4 regions of the Pseudomonas sp. P9_2 genome follow, and region 3 is predicted to be linked to each of the others. Evidence: predicted binding sites of a transcription regulator. Region 3 holds the regulator's gene; each other region holds the start of a gene.
What was found. Region 3 encodes FliA, which starts transcription of late flagellar genes. Its sites were predicted from a motif close to CTAAAGTTTNNNNNNNNNNNGCCGNTAA; they were not measured.
Positions count from the first base shown of each region.

Region 1: QMK52_RS15055 (methyl-accepting chemotaxis protein) is a predicted target of FliA. The motif match lies at 961-988, and genes of this name have one in related genera.
Region 2: motA (flagellar motor stator protein MotA) is a predicted target of FliA. The motif match lies at 937-964, and genes of this name have one in related genera.
Region 4: QMK52_RS01395 (flagellar protein MotY) is a predicted target of FliA. The motif match lies at 1,114-1,141, and genes of this name have one in related genera.

Region 1 covers NZ_CP125376.1:3,362,076-3,364,277, reverse strand. Annotated here, with positions in the region: gene QMK52_RS15060 (CPBP family intramembrane glutamic endopeptidase) at 75-866, shown strand; gene QMK52_RS15055 (methyl-accepting chemotaxis protein) at 1,018-2,202, shown strand, end outside.
Region 2 covers NZ_CP125376.1:1,061,823-1,064,024, forward strand. Annotated here, with positions in the region: gene motB (flagellar motor protein MotB) at 1-14, opposite strand, end outside; gene motA (flagellar motor stator protein MotA) at 18-869, opposite strand; gene QMK52_RS04640 (HDOD domain-containing protein) at 1,036-2,202, shown strand, end outside.
Region 3 covers NZ_CP125376.1:3,493,391-3,495,592, forward strand. Annotated here, with positions in the region: gene fleN (flagellar synthesis regulator FleN) at 1-766, shown strand, start outside; gene fliA (RNA polymerase sigma factor FliA) at 763-1,503, shown strand; gene QMK52_RS15700 (chemotaxis response regulator CheY) at 1,671-2,045, shown strand; gene QMK52_RS15705 (protein phosphatase CheZ) at 2,064-2,202, shown strand, end outside.
Region 4 covers NZ_CP125376.1:290,581-292,782, reverse strand. Annotated here, with positions in the region: gene rnt (ribonuclease T) at 1-5, opposite strand, end outside; gene pyrC (dihydroorotase) at 2-1,048, opposite strand; gene QMK52_RS01395 (flagellar protein MotY) at 1,205-2,113, shown strand.

The DNA of each region.
Region 1 (2,202 bases), 130 kb from region 3:
ACGTGGAGGCGTTTTCATGCCCTCGAACCAGACCACTCGCTATAATGCCGCCCTGTTTTTGTTAAGGATTTCACATGATTGCTCTGCCCTGGCTGTACCTCACACTACTTTGCATTGGCTATGTCACGGCCTTGATCTACGGCCAACTGGGCATACTGGCGGCGGTGTCAGTAGCACTGTTGCTGGTGGCCGGCTACGCCGTACGCCAGCAACGCACTCCTTGGGCACGCTACCTGGGCCACGGCTTGTTTATCGTCCTGGCCCTGGGGCTGGCGATGCACTGGCTGCCGGGTTTCTACAATGGCCGAGGTATTGCGCCCCAGCGTTTCACTCCGGACTCGGTGCCCTTCTCGATGTACCTGAACCAGGACAAACCCCTGATCGGCTTCTGGCTGTTGCTGGCCTGCCCGTGGATTGTGGCGCGACGCTCATTGCGCCTGTCGATCTGCGTCACCACCCTGGCACTGACCCTGACCGCCATCGCTGCCCTGGGTGGCGCGGCCCTGATGGGGATGATCAGTTGGGCCCCCAAATGGCCGGACCAGGCATGGCTGTGGGTGCTCAATAACCTGCTGCTGGTGACGCTGGTGGAGGAAGCGCTGTTTCGTGGCTATGTTCAGGGTGGCCTGAGCCAGCGTTTCAAACACCTGCCCTACGGCGAGAACCTCGCGCTGCTGCTGGCCTCGCTGTTATTCGGCCTGGCGCATTTTGGTGCGGGTTGGCAGTGGGTAATGCTGGCGAGTATTGCCGGGGTCGGTTACGGCCTGGCGTATCGCTTTGGCGGGCTGGGCGCAGCGATTGCCACGCACTTTGGCTTGAATCTGCTGCACTTCGGGCTGTTCACCTACCCGATGCTGGCCGGCTGAGCCTTTCTTACTGTAGGAGCGAGCTGTTGTGGCGAGGGAGCTTGCTCCCTCGCCACAGCCAGCCCACTGCTCCCAGGATTGTTGCAAAAATAAGTTAAATAAATGCCCGCCATGGCCGATACCCCCTGAAAGCCTTGCGGATTGAACAATCATGCGTAATAACCAACCCGTTACCCAGCGCGAACGTACCTTCCCCGCTCAGCAACGGTTGATCTCCACCACAGATGCCAAGGGTGTCATTACCTACTGCAACGACGCGTTTGTCGAAATCAGTGGGTTCACCCGCGACGAACTGATCCGTGCCCCGCACAACCTGGTGCGCCACCCGGATGTGCCCTCGGCCGTGTTCGCGCACATGTGGTCCACGCTCAAACAAGGCTTGCCATGGATGGGCATTGTCAAGAATCGCTGCAAGACCGGTGACCATTACTGGGTTAACGCCTATGTGACTCCGGTGTTCGACGGCAACCAGGTGATCGGCTACGAATCGGTGCGCATCAAGCCCACCGCCGAGCAGATCCGCCGGGCCGAGGCGCTCTATCAACGCATCAACCAGGGCAAGTCGGCCATCCCCCAGCGCGACAAATGGCTGCCGGTGCTACAGGACTGGCTGCCGTTTATCCTGGTCAGCCAACTGAGCTTTATGATCGGCGCCACCCTCACCTCCCAGTGGGGCTTTGCCCTGGCGGCAGCGCTGTCGGTGCCGTTGGGCCTGCTGGGCCTGAGCTGGCAGCAGCGCGGCCTCAAGCGCTTGCTGCGCCTGGCCGAGCAGACCACCTCCGATCCGTTGATCGCGCAGATGTACACCGACAGCCGTGGCGCCCAGGCCCGACTGGAAATGTCGATCCTCAGCCAGGAAGCGCGTCTGAAGACCTGTCTTACACGCTTGCAGGACACCGCCGAACACCTCAACGACCAGGCGGCGCGCTCCAACACCCTGGCGCACAACAGCTCCAGCGGCCTGGAACGCCAGCGCGTGGAGACCGAACAGGTGGCCACTGCGGTCAACCAGATGGCCGCGACCACCCAGGAAGTCGCCAGCCATGTGCAGCGCACCGCCGATGCCACCCAGGAAGCCAACCGCCTGACCGGTCGCGGCCGCGATATCGCCGGGGAAACCCGCGAGGCGATTCAGCGGCTGTCGGTTGCGGTGGGCGAGACGGGTGTGACCGTCACCCAACTGGCCAAGGACAGCGATGAAATCGGCGGCGTGGTCGATGTGATCAAAGGCATCGCCGACCAGACCAACCTGCTGGCGCTCAATGCCGCTATCGAAGCCGCGCGGGCCGGTGAGATGGGCCGTGGATTTGCAGTGGTCGCCGATGAAGTGCGCCAA
Region 2 (2,202 bases), 2.4 Mb from region 3:
TGGTTGTTTTCCATGGCTTAGCGACCGCGAACCGCTTGTTCCAGCTCGGAGAAACTTGGGCGATGCTTGGGGTACAGCACCTTGCGCCCGAACTCCACGGCCAGCGATGGCGGCATCCCCGATGCCGAAGCCACCAGGCACGCCTTGATCGCTTCGTAGAGGTTGACCTCTTCCTTGGCATCGTGGGCCAGGGAAGTAGCGAGCGGGCCGAAGAAGCCATAGGCCGCGAGAATACCGAAGAAGGTACCCACCAGCGCCGCACCCACGTGCATGCCGATGGCCGCTTGATCGCCCTCGCCCAAGGACGCCATGGTCACCACGATACCCAGCACCGCCGCGACAATACCGAAACCGGGCATGCCATCGGCGATGCCGGTCACGGCATGGGAAGGATGCTCCAGCTCTTCCTTGAGGCTGAACAACTCCATGTCGAACAGGCCTTCCAGCTCATGGGGAGCCATGTTGCCGGAGGACATGATGCGCAGGTAGTCACAGATATACGCGGTCATGCGCTCATCTTTGAGCACGGCCGGGTACTTGGCGAAAATCGGGCTGGCGGCGGCGTCTTCGATGTCGCCTTCGATCGCCATCATGCCTTCGCGGCGGCTCTTGTTGAGGATCTCGTAGATCAGCCCCAGCACTTCCAGATAGAAGGTGTGGGAAAAACGCGAACTGAACATGCCCAGCGATTTCTTGATCACGTGCATGGTCATGTAGCCGGGGTTGGCCTGCAAGAATGCGCCAAACGCGGCGCCGCCGATGATCAGCACTTCGAAAGGTTGGATCAGTGCGGCGATTTTACCGTGGGAGAGGACGTACCCTCCGAGCACACTTGCGATGACGACAATGATGCCGATAATTTTAGCCATAGGAGATGGGTACTTGCGCCGTCGGGTTCATGGACATAGTGGGTGCAGCAGAAAACTCTTGTTCTACTTATCGGCAAAACTGCGCCAGACTATAGCCCGTTAAGGCGAAAAGCCAATTCGGCCCGTTCCGGGTGTGTTGAACACAAGTGATGATCGCGCCCCAATCATGGCAATCGAAACGACAGTCCCAACGAACCGCCCCACCACCCTCGCCGCTTGGATCAAGCGCCTTGACGACGTGCTGCTGCCCGTTCCCCAGGCCAACCATGAGCGCGTGTGCAAAGCCATCCGCGACAGCCGCAGTTCATTGCGAGACATTGCCGAGCTGATGCAAAACAGCCCGGCCCTGGTGCTGAGCGTGATGCGCGAGGCCAACAGCCAAGCCCATGGGAGCCTGGCCGAGCCCGCCGAAAACCTCGAAGTAGCGCTTAACCGCCTAGGCCTCAAACGTGCCGAGGAGTTGCTGGCACGCCTACCTTCGGTGCCGGCCGGAGACATTCCAGTCGCATTGCGCCAACTGCTGCTGGTCAGCCAGCACGCGTCCCAGCAAGCCAACGGCTTGTTCGGCAGTCGCCTGGCGCGGCTATGGCAGGACATCCACTGGGGCAGCCTGCTGTTTCTGTCGCCACTGTGGCCGATGGCCGTCGCCTACCCCAAGCTTTTGGAGGAATGGGAGCTGCGGGTGATTCACAAGGGCCAGTCGGCGCGCCAGGTCGAGCAGGAACTGTTCGGTGTGCGCTTACTGGACCTGTGCCGGGGCCTGACCGAAGCCTGGCACCTGCCGATCTGGGTTTCGCAGGGCTACAAGCTGCTGCTGACCGAGCAACGCCTGCTGGTCAAGGCGCTGCATATTGCCCGCGAAGACGACGCCTTGCGCCACCAGCAATTGCTCGACGCCGAACCCAACCTGCGCCGCTGGCTGAACCAACCAGCCAATACCGTGTTGCTGGCCAACGGCCTGGCGATGTCCGCCCAGGAATCCTGGACCTGCCCGCACACCGAACGCTGGCAATACCTCACCGCGCTATACCTGCAAGTGCCCTTGAGTGATGTGCAACAACAGGCGCACCAGCAGGCAGTCACGAGCGCCCGCACCACCTTGATGCCCGACCTCTGGCACCCGGCGCTGTCGCTGATCTGGCCGTGGCATGTGCAAAAAGTCCATCGCGGCTTGTTGCCCGCGCCGCCGCCCACGGCTGAAGCCCTGGCCGTATGGCGCACGCGTTGCACCGATTTGCTGGTGGAGCCGAGCCGCTTTGCCAACGCCATGCACCTGACCACCTGTGCCAAGGAAGCCCTGGTGGCCAGTGGCATGCAGCGGGTACTGATATTC
Region 3 (2,202 bases):
CGTGTCAGTGAATTTGTCCCTGGCCCTGGCAGAGCTTGGCCGTCGCGTCATGCTGCTGGATGCTGATTTGGGCTTGGCGAACGTGGACGTTCTGCTGGGGCTGACACCCAAACATACCCTTGCCGATGTGATCGAGGGCCGCTGTGAGCTGCGCGATGTGCTGCTCCAGGGGCCCGGTGGCATTCGTATCGTGCCGGCTGCCTCGGGCACCCAGAGCATGGTGCACCTGAGCCCCGCGCAACATGCCGGGCTGATCCAGGCCTTCAGTGATATCGGCGACAACCTCGACGTGCTGGTGATCGACACCGCCGCCGGGATCGGCGAATCGGTGGTCAGCTTTGTGCGCGCCGCGCAGGAGGTGCTGCTGGTGGTGTGCGACGAACCTACTTCCATCACCGACGCCTACGCGCTGATCAAACTGCTTAACCGTGACTACGGCATGAACCGCTTTCGCGTGCTGGCCAACATGGCCCAGAGCCCGCAGGAAGGGCGCAACCTGTTCGCCAAGTTGACCAAGGTCACGGATCGCTTCCTCGATGTGGCTTTACAATACGTCGGCGCAGTTCCCTATGACGAGTGTGTGCGCAAGGCCGTGCAAAAGCAGCGTGCGGTCTACGAAGCGTTCCCTCGTTCGAAGTGCGCACTGGCGTTCAAGGCCATTGCCCAGAAGGTCGATACCTGGCCGTTGCCCGCCAATCCGCGGGGGCATCTGGAGTTTTTCGTCGAGCGTTTGGTGCATCAGACGAGTGCGGGACCGGTGCTATGACATCCAGCGGCTACAACCTTTACAAAAAGTCGGCACGTGACAGCCAGGGCGAATTGATCGAGCGCTATGCGCCTCTGGTCAAGCGCATTGCCTATCACCTGTTGGCGCGCCTGCCGGCGAGCGTGCAGGTCGAAGACTTGATCCAGGCCGGTATGATCGGCCTGCTTGAAGTGTCGACCAAATACGACGCGAGCAAGGGTGCCAGTTTCGAGACGTATGCGGGTATCCGTATCCGTGGCGCAATGCTCGACGAGGTGCGTAAAGGCGATTGGGCGCCGCGTTCGGTACACCGCAATACCCGCATGGTCAGTGATGCAATTCGTGCAATTGAAGCAAAAACCGGTCGTGACGCTAAAGATCATGAAGTTGCGGCCGAACTCCAATTGAGTCTCGACGATTACTACGGGATTTTGAACGATACCTTGGGCAGCCGCCTGTTCAGTTTCGACGACCTTTTACAGGACGGCGAACACGAAGGGCTGCACGAGGACGGCGCGAGTGCACATCTTGAACCGTCGCGCGATCTGGAGGACGAACGTTTCCAGAAAGCGTTGGCGGACGCGATTGCCAACTTGCCCGAGCGTGAGCGCCTGGTGCTGGCGCTGTACTACGACGAAGAGCTGAACCTCAAGGAAATCGGTGAGGTCCTGGGGGTCAGCGAGTCGCGTGTCAGCCAGTTGCATAGCCAGTGCGCCGCCCGCTTGCGGGGGCGATTGGGAGAGTGGCGCGCGCGCTGACAGGCAGTGTGGGGACACTGCAGACGCTACCGCGAAACCGCAGGGTTTTGCGGGTGAGTACCGTGGTGCCCTGGGCAGTCCTTTTTGTGTAACGCCTGTTGATTGAAATGGCGCGTCCAGGTGCTGGGCGCGTTTAAGACTGCTTGGAGGTCGAATTGGACAAGAACATGAAAATCCTCATCGTTGATGACTTCTCAACGATGCGGCGGATCATTAAAAACCTGTTGCGTGACCTTGGGTTCACCAACACGGTCGAGGCGGATGACGGCATTACGGCGATTCCGATCCTCAACAGCGGCAGCATCGACTTTCTGGTAACTGACTGGAACATGCCGGGCATGACCGGTATCGACCTGCTGCGCCACGTGCGCGCCGATGAAAAGCTGCGCAGCCTGCCTGTGCTGATGGTGACCGCCGAAGCCAAGCGTGAACAGATCATCGAAGCCGCCCAAGCCGGGGTCAACGGTTACGTGGTCAAGCCATTCACAGCGCTGGCCTTGAAAGAGAAGATTGAAAAAATCTTCGAACGCATCGGTCATTGATGTCGCCACGGGGGAGCTATGGAGCATAACGAAACGTCACAGGGCGACTTTGAGTCGACCCTGAAAAAACATGCTCACCAGTTGGTCGACAGCCTGGAAAAAGGCCAGTTCGCCGATGCGGTGCAGTTGATCCATGAGCTTAACCAGACCCGTGACC
Region 4 (2,202 bases), 3.0 Mb from region 3:
CTCACTTGCTTTCCTCCAGCAGGCGCCAGCGCAGTGTTTCACCGGCGCGCAGCGGGATAACGGTCAGCTCGCCAAACGGCAGGCTGGCGGGGGCGGTCCAATCTTCACGGACCAGGGTAATGCGGTCGGTATTCGCCGGCAGGCCGTAGAAACGCGGACCATTGAGGCTGGCAAAACCTTCGAGTTTGTCCAGGGCATTGCGCTGTTCGAATGCTTCGGCATACAGCTCGATGGCGGCAAACGCCGTGTAGCATCCGGCACAACCGCATGCGGCTTCCTTGGCGTGCTGGGCGTGGGGCGCCGAGTCGGTGCCCAGGAAGAACTTCGGGCTGCCGCTGGTGGCGGCATCCAGCAGGGCCACCTGGTGAGTGTTGCGCTTGAGGATCGGCAGGCAATAGAAGTGCGGCCGAATTCCGCCCACCAACATGTGGTTGCGGTTGTAGAGCAGGTGGTGAGCGGTGATGGTCGCGCCAACGTTAGCCGAAGCTTCGGTGACGAACTGCACGGCATCGGCGGTGGTGATGTGCTCGAACACTACCTTTAAAGTCGGGAACAACTCGACCACACGACGCATGTGTTCGTCGATGAAGATTTTCTCGCGATCGAACACGTCCACATCGCCACGGGTCACTTCCCCATGGATCAGCAACGGCATACCAACTTCGGCCATGGCTTCGATCGCCGGCAGGATCTTGTCGATACTGGTTACGCCGGAATCAGAGTTGGTGGTCGCGCCGGCCGGATAGAGCTTGGCAGCGTGTACGAAGCCGCTAGCCTTGGCCTGGCGAATTTCTTCAGGCTGGGTGCGGTCGGTCAGGTAGAGCACCATCAACGGTTCAAAGCGGCTGCCGGCCGGTCGTGCAGCGAGAATACGCTGGCGATAGGCGTCGGCTTCTGCGGCATTGCGCACCGGAGGTACCAGGTTAGGCATGATGATGGCACGGCCAAACGTGCGCGCCACATCGGCCACGGTTTGGGGTAACGCAGCACCATCGCGAAGATGAATATGCCAGTCGTCGGGACGCAGCAGGGTCAGGCGGTCGGACATTGGGGATTCCAGGCGGGTCAATCTGGTGGGAATGCTACCGGAAAAGACTCTTGCAGGCACTCGCTATCAAGTTTTGCCGGATGCGACCGATATCCCCGGGTATGCCTTAACGATGTATGACGCTTTGAAGTGTTGTAGAAACCAGTGGAGCCTCCCGTGCGCCAGCATTATCTAGCCCTGCTCAGTGTGTTCGCCAGCCTGCCCGCTATGGCCCTCACGTTCCAGACACGTCTGGAGAATATTGAGTGGAAGGTAGAGGGCGACCAGTTCGAGTGCCGCCTGACGCAGCCGATCACCGACTTTGGTTCCGGGGAGTTCGTGCGCCGGGCCGGCGAGCAGGCGACGTTTCGCCTGAAAGCCTATAACGGTGCGTTCGGCGCAGGCTCGGCAACCTTGTTGGCCGCCGCTGCGCCCTGGCAGCCGGGCCGAGGCGATATCAACCTCGGGGCGGTACGTGTCGGCAGTGGCGACGTACTGTTCAATAGCTCCCAGGCCCAGGCCGGGCGCCTGTTCACTGGATTGCTTGAGGGGCGCAGCCCGACCGTACGGCATTACGCGCGCGAGGGCGGGTACTCGGAGGTGCGTCTGCTGCCGGTGAGGTTCAGCAAGGCTTACAGCGACTATCAGTCGTGCACTGCCAAGCTGTTGCCCATGAATTACGATCAGGTCAAGCAGACTGAAGTCGGATTCCCCGGTGGCGGCATTGAGCTGGACGCTGCCGCCAAGAAGAAGCTGTCTGTGATTCTTGCGTTCATGAAGGCCGACCCTACCGTCAATCATGTCGAGTTGAACGGCCACTCGGATAACAGTGGCAATCGCCTGACCAATCGCGACGTCTCGCGCCGGCGTGCCCTGGCGGTGATGGATTACTTCAAGGCCAATGGCATTCAGGAATCGCAGATCACCCTGCGTTTCCACGGCGAGAGCTACCCTCTGGCACCCAACACCAGTGCCGCCAACCGCGCCCGCAACCGCCGTGTGAATATCCAGCTTGAGCGGGTCGCTGCCCCCGAGAAACCGGCACCCCAGGCCACGGTACCGAGCAACCCGGCGGTTACCTCGTAGGTGCGACCATCGGTCGCCCACTCGACATAATCTGTCGCTTTATCTTCATTTGCTGTCGCGCCCCTGTAATTTCGCGGTTTTGATCGGTA